Azospirillum sp. TSH100: one gene and its partner. The protein of the gene in region 1 interacts with the protein of each later gene in a pairwise test. Links are inferred from orthologs where the notes say so. Each region holds a gene or a part of one and is shown on either strand. Other genes may lie near its edges.

What was found.
Region 2: the proteins of paaX (region 1) and E6C72_RS14875 interact in binary tests that used the Escherichia coli proteins (3 or more experiments, as listed by UniProt). The link is inferred for Azospirillum sp. TSH100 from one-to-one orthologs.

Annotation. Positions count from the first base shown.
Region 1 is NZ_CP039634.1:471,417-474,609, reverse strand. What follows is about bases 230-3,105. They hold paaX (phenylacetic acid degradation operon negative regulatory protein PaaX), read right to left. Parts: upstream 2,202-3,105; coding sequence 1,257-2,201; downstream 230-1,256. Other genes in these bases: E6C72_RS02295 (ABC transporter substrate-binding protein), read left to right, coding at 2,637-3,105; E6C72_RS02305 (hypothetical protein), read right to left, coding at 230-1,017. Outside these bases: more of E6C72_RS02305, read right to left, coding at 1-229; more of E6C72_RS02295, read left to right, coding at 3,106-3,193. UniProt on the Escherichia coli protein: Negative regulator of the paaZ and paaABCDEFGHIJK catabolic operons. Binds the consensus sequence 5'-WWTRTGATTCGYGWT-3'. Binding of PaaX is specifically inhibited by phenylacetyl-coenzyme A (PA-CoA).
Region 2 is NZ_CP039635.1:491,760-495,046, reverse strand. The notes cover bases 270-3,239. They hold E6C72_RS14875 (ATP-binding protein), read right to left. Parts: upstream 2,445-3,239; coding sequence 1,095-2,444; downstream 270-1,094. Other genes in these bases: E6C72_RS14870 (response regulator), read right to left, coding at 2,447-3,136; E6C72_RS14880 (amidohydrolase family protein), read left to right, coding at 270-1,042. In the rest of the region: more of E6C72_RS14880, read left to right, coding at 1-269. UniProt on the Escherichia coli protein: Histidine kinase member of the two-component regulatory system CpxA/CpxR which responds to envelope stress response by activating expression of downstream genes including cpxP, degP, dsbA and ppiA.

The DNA of each region.
Region 1 (3,193 bases):
AATGATCTCGTCCATATCGACGTCCCGCACTTCCTCGCCGGTGATGCCGACCTCCGGGATCGCCGGGAAGGGGATGCCGTAGCGGTCCAGCACGCCCTTCAGGTTCAGCATGGCGTTGCGCCAGTTCTCCTTCTTCGCCTCGTAATCCGGGATGTGGAAGCCGGCGTTGCGGGCGATGGCCTCGGCTTCGCGCTGGGTGGCGATGAAGTCGTCGGGCAGGTCCCAGAACTGGGGCGGCGGCTCGAACAGCACGGCGGACAGGAACAGGTAGCCGGCGCGGATCTGCTTGGTGATGATCGACCGGTCCTCCACCGCCAGATGGGGATAGTCGCGCTCCATCACCGACATGCAGATCGCCATGTGGCGGCCTTCGTCGCGGCCGATGTTGCGGAAGGCCTCCTTGAACACCGGCTCGCTGCAGCCGGCCGCCATCTGGTGGAAGATGGTCGCCGCCGCGATCTCGCCCATCAGGAAGGAGCTGAACAGCACGGCCAGCGAGTATTTCGGAACCGCCTTCTTGTAGCCGTCCCAATAGCGCCCGCCATTGTAGTAGAGCCAATGGGCGTTCTTCTGGAGCCGGCGGCCGAGATCGGTCTTGGGCTCATAGGTCAGCGGGCTGGTGGCTTCCAGCAGCTTGGTGATCGCCAGGCCGCACATCTGCTCGTGGTTCTGCTCGTCACGGGTGACGGAGAAGAAGCAGCGGCGGACGGGGTCCTCCTCATGCACCTCGTAGGTCTTGATCAGCGCATGGGCGAAGACCGGCGGGGCCGACGCGTCGAACACCGACAGGATGGTCCACCAATAGGCGATGGCTTCCCGTTCCTCCCAGCTGTAGCGCGACACGTCGAAGCTGTCCCAGGGCAGCTTGGCCGGGTCCCAGTTCTCGCGCTGGGCGGCGGCATAAACCTCTTCCAGCTTCTTGGTCTGCGACACCCAGGACAGCGGATAGACGTTCGGCTGCGGCGTGGCGGGGGGCAACTCCATCGTGTTGGCGATGGGGGTGTAGTCCTTGGACATGGGGGCGTTTCCTCCGGGAGCATTCCGCGGGCGCTCACATTACCATCGGCGCCCTGTGGTCTTTATATGACACAAGAATTTTGCATTATCAACAATTCCTGTATCACGTTGTCGGCTGGGATGAATTCTATTAACCATCTGATTTCAAAAGGAATACGTGCGAATGCACCGAATTGATCCAGATCAATTCGTTCGCAAAGCGGATTTTTATCGGTGTTTGGGTATCAAAAGACCGGGCGTCAGCCGGCCGTGACGCTCTCCAGTCCGCCGAAGCGGCCGTGGAAGGAGGGCTGGGCGTCGGGCAGCGGGCCATTGGCGGTGGTCGCCGCCTGCATCAGGAAGGATTCCGACGGGCCGGCGAGGCGGCGGTAGAGATTGCGCGTCAGCATCCGCGATTCCTGGCCCGGCCAGTCCGCCGGCAGCAGGTCGGGCGGCAGCATCGGGTCGCGCAGCAGGATGCGGCGGAAATCATGGATCATCAGCGTGCGCAGGACGAAGCAGGCGGCGGGGTCCGGCGCCTCGGCGGCGTCGATCGCCGCCCAGACCGGACGGAAGTGATCCAGGAACGCCGCATAGTCGTGTTCGAGCTGGTCGATGTCCCAGCAGCCGCGCACCAGATCGCGCAGTGCGCCGAACCCTTCCGTCCGGTCCAGGCTGGCCTTCATGTGGACGATCTTGTCGGCGACCCCCAGTTCGGCCAGCGACCGGTGCATCGCCGCCTCGTCGCAGTTGGGATGGGCATAGACGGTGGCCGATGCGGCGCCGAAGCCCTGCCAGGTCAGCTCCCGCCGCAGGGCGTCGCGCGTCTCGGCATCCAGCGCGTTGGGCGGCACCATCAGCAGGTCCCAGCCGCGGTCCCATTCGCGCGCCAGCGGGGCGTAGATCCGCCGTTCGGCCGCGGCGAAGCGTTCCTTCCCGCTGTCGGTGACACGGTAAAAACTGCGCCGGCCGATCTGGGTGTTGGTCAGCCAGTCGTCCTTGCACAGCCGGAAGACCGAGGTGCGGATGATCCGCTCGCTCATCCCGAACCGGTCCATCAGTTCGATCAGGCTGCCCAGCCACAGCGATCCGCCATGCGGCAGCACCGCATCGCCATAGACGGTGATGATCAGCGACTTCGCCCGCGGCGCGATGGTCTCGGTCAGCTGGGCGGCAAGGTCTTCGGGGCGGCGCGGGCGAGCCATGCGGTGGGGGCGTCCTTGTCGGTGCGGCTTGCAGTGGAGGTGAAGCGAAGTCGGGTGGAGCGAGGGAGTTGTATACGAAACCCGGAGCCGGTTGGGCCAGTCCCACGACAGTGCAGGCCAGCCGGCCGGCATTCGATAGCGGGCTTTCCGGACTTTCCGTTTGACAATCATTAATGTGATACACTAGGTTGGAACTTCAAAGGAAATCTGTGTCATAAAACCAAATGACGATTCCCTGGGTCCAGGCCGGAGGGATCGCAAAGGAAAGGGGAGGCGGGCGGCAACATCCGTACTTAGATTGTGGTTGCGTCCGCCAAAATTTTTCTTCCGAAACCATTTCGTTTGAAACATTATGCAACGCAAATCGTTCCGCAGCGCCGGAATCGGGCCGCCGCCCGGTCCGGCTCCAAGCGGGGCAGCACTCGGGAGGACATGATGCGCAAAGGCCTGCTTGCCACCATTGCTTTCACTGCCGCTTTCACCGCCACGACTGCGGTGTCCGGCCTGCTGTCCGGGGCCGCCCAGGCCGCCGACCCGATCAAGGTCGGCGCCATCGTCTCGGCCACCGGCCCGGCCTCCTTCCTCGGCGATCCGGAGAAGAAGGTGCTGGAGCTGTATGCCGACCGCATCAACAAGGCGGGTGGCGTCGACGGCCGTCCGGTGCAGCTGACCGTCTATGACGACGGCGGCGCCGCCGACAAGGCCGCCTCCTTCACCAAACGCCTGATCGAGAGCGACGGCGTCGACGTGATCGTCGGCGGCACGACGACCGCGGCGACCATGGCGGCGGTGCCGCTGGTGGAGCGGGCCGGCGTGCCCTTCATCTCGCTGGCCGGCGCGGTGGTGATCGTGGAGCCGGTGAAGAAGTGGGTGTTCAAGACCCCGCACACCGACCGCATGGCCGCGGAAAAGGTGATGGAGGACATGAAGAAGCGCGGGCTGACCAAGCTGGCTCTGCTGTCCGAGGACAGCGGCTTCGGCAAATCGGGCCG
Region 2 (3,287 bases), on another replicon or contig:
CAAGTCCTGCCTGCTCTGCCGCTGCCGCGATGCCGGCGGCGGGTTGAGGGGAGCGATCGCTGCGGTTTCCGGCCTGAAGAGGGCCTTCACGACCGAGGATGTCTACGCCCGCGGTGCCCGCACCCTGGAACGCGCGATCACGCAAGGCACCATGTTCCTGCGGGCCCATGTGGAACTCGATCCCCTGGTTGGGCTGCGCAGTTTCGAGGCGATGAAGCGGCTCAAGCGGGAGTATGCCTTCGCCGTCGATCTGTCCATCTGCGTCTTCCCACAGGAGGGGATGACCCACGACCCGGCGGTCGAAGGGTTGCTGACCCAGGCCCTGGCGGAGGGGGCCGATCTGCTGGGCGGCTGTCCCTACACCGATGCCGATCCGTCCTTGCAGATGGAGCGGATCTTCGCCCTGGCGGTGGCGCATGACGTCGATCTCGATTTCCATCTGGATTTCGATCTCGACCCCAGCTGGTCCCATCTGGAGGAAATCTGCCGACGGACGATGGCGGCGGGCTGGCAGGGGCGGGTCGCCGTCGGCCACGCCACCAAGCTCGCGGCTATCGACGATGCCGCACTGGCGCGGATGATCGCCCTTCTGGCCGATGCCGGGGTGGGGGTGACGGCCCTGCCCGCGACGGATCTCTATCTGAATGGGCGCGATGCCGGCCATCGCGCGCCGCGCGGGGTGGCGCCGGTCCACCTGCTGGCGGAAGGCGGCGTCACCGTCTCGGTCGCCACCAACAATGTCCTGAATCCCTTCACGCCCTTCGGCGACGGCTCTTTGCTCCGGATCGGCAATCTCTACGCCAACCTCATGCATCTGGGGCCCGAGAGCTTCGGCGATTGCCTGGAGATGATCTCGACCGGGGCCGCCCGGCTGATGCGGATCGCGGATTACGGGATCATGGTCGGCGGGCGGGCGGACCTGATCGTGCTCGATGCCGATGACGAGGCCGATGCCTTCGGCGGCATAGCGCCCCCTCTCATGGGGTTCAAGCATGGCCGCAGGAGTTTCGTCAGGCCTGCCGCCATGCTGGTCAGACCGTAGCCTTGAGCCGGCGCCCGACTGGTTGCCGGAACTGGATGCGGGGAGGGGACGGTCAGTCCTGCATCAGCGGTGCGCGGGTCGGGGCGTCGGCCAGAAGGTCTTGCGGCAACCCGATCTCGATGGCCAGCCCCCCCTGCGGGGCGCTGGTGGCCATGACCATTCCGCCGTGAGATTCGACGGCGCGGCGGGCGATGGCGAGGCCGAGACCGAAACCCGCCGTCGCCGGGGCCGTGGCATCCAGGCGCAGGAAAGGCTCGAATATCTTGTCGAGCATGTCCTCCGGCACGCCGGGGCCATGGTCGACGACGCTGACCCGCAGGCCTCCCTGGCCGGTGGCGGCCGTGACCTCGACAACAGTGCCCTCGGCGGTGAACTTCACCGCATTGCGGATGATGTTCTCGAAGGCCCGGCACAGCACCTCGGCCGCGACGGTGCAGACGAACGGACCGTCGGCCGTCAGCCGGACGCCGCGGCCGCAGGCTTCCGCCTCGAAGGCGGCATCGTCGACGATGGCGGCCAGCAGCTCGATCAGATCGACGCGCTCGCGGGAAATCACCTCGGAGCCGACCTCCAGCCGCGCCAGGGTCAGAAGCTCCCCGACCATGGCGTCTAGCCGGTCCGCCTCGCGGTCGATGCGCTCGACCATGGCGGCGGTCTTGCCCGGATTCTGACGCAGCAGGCCGATGGCCGCCTGCATGCGGGTCAGCGGCGAGCGCAGCTCGTGCGAGATGTCGTGCAGCAGGCGCTGGCGCCCCTCCACCAGCTGCTGGAGCCGGTCGGCCATGCGGTCGAAATCGCTGCCGAGTGCGGCGATCTCGTCGCGCCGCCCGCCCATGCGGTGGCGGACGCGGGTGGTGAAGTCGCCGCGCGACACGGCATGCAAGGCCCAGCTCAGCGTGCGCAGCGGACGCGACAGATACCAGGCGAGCACGCTGCTGAACAGCAAGGCCACCAGGCCGCCCGACACCAGCGGAATCAGGATGGACGGCTGGGGTTTGAGCGTCCAAACCGAGTCCAGTGCGGTGACGAGCGTGAAACGGCGGCCGTCATCGGCCTGCACGCTGCGGCTATAACCGGTCAGCGCGGCGGGGGAGCCGACCAGACGGCGGCCGTCATCGGTGAGCAGGGCCACCGGGGGGGCCGCCGGATCGGCGTTCCAATCGGCGATGGTGGCCACGGCGGCGTCCGTGCCCGACCGCTTGAGCAGGCCTTCCGCCGTCGACAGCAGAACCCCGGTCCGCACCGAGTCCAGATTGTCCATCGCATCGCGATAGCCGGCCAGATGCAGGTAGAAGACGCCGACGACGAAGGACAGCAGCATCGCCAGCCACAGCGACAGGAACAGCTTCCAGAACAGACCGCCCCGGCCGGGGCGGAGCAGGCGGGAAACGGGATTGGCCATGGTCAGTCGGTCACCAGCTGATAGCCCATGCCGCGCACCGTCTGGATCCAGGACCGGCCGTCGCCGCGGGTGCCGAGCTTCTGCCGAATGCTGCTGACATGGACGTCAATGCGCCGGTCGAACGGGCTGAGCGGGCGGCCGAGCGCCCGCTGCGACAGCTCCTGCTTGCTGATCAGATGGCCGGCGCCGCGGGCCAGAACCTCCAGCAGGTTGAATTCGGTGCCGGTCAGGTCGAGCGTCCGGCCGTCCAGCGTCGCCGTGCGGCTGCCAGGGCACAGCAGCAGCGGCCCGGCCTCGACGGTGGCGCCGGCCGCCGCTGGTGCCGGCTGCGGCTCGGTGCGGCGCAGGATGGCGCGCAGGCGCGCCACCAGCTCGCCCGGGGTGCAGGGCTTCGGCACATAGTCGTCGGCGCCGAGGTCCAGACCGGTGATGCGGTCGATGTTGTCGCCGCGCGCCGTCAGCATCAGCACGGGAACGCGGCTGGACTGGCGGATGCGGCGCAACGTCTCGATCCCGCTGAGGCGCGGCATCATCACGTCCAGCACCACGATGGCATAGCCGCCGCCAAGCGCCGCGGCCACGCCGTCCTCGCCATTGTGGACGGCATGGCCCTCGAAGTTCTCCTGCGCCAGATATTCGACGAGCATCGCCGTCAGCTCGACGTCGTCGTCGACAAGCAAGACCTTGATCATGCCACACACTCGATCCGGCAAGGCGGGGCTGTCAACGGCGATGAACTTCCGGAAAAGCGGTATCCTGCGACTTTTACCCAACTTTACGCTCACTTAACCCAGCTTGACACGAGGCCGCGCTATATCGGGCCGACCGATATGCTGATGGATC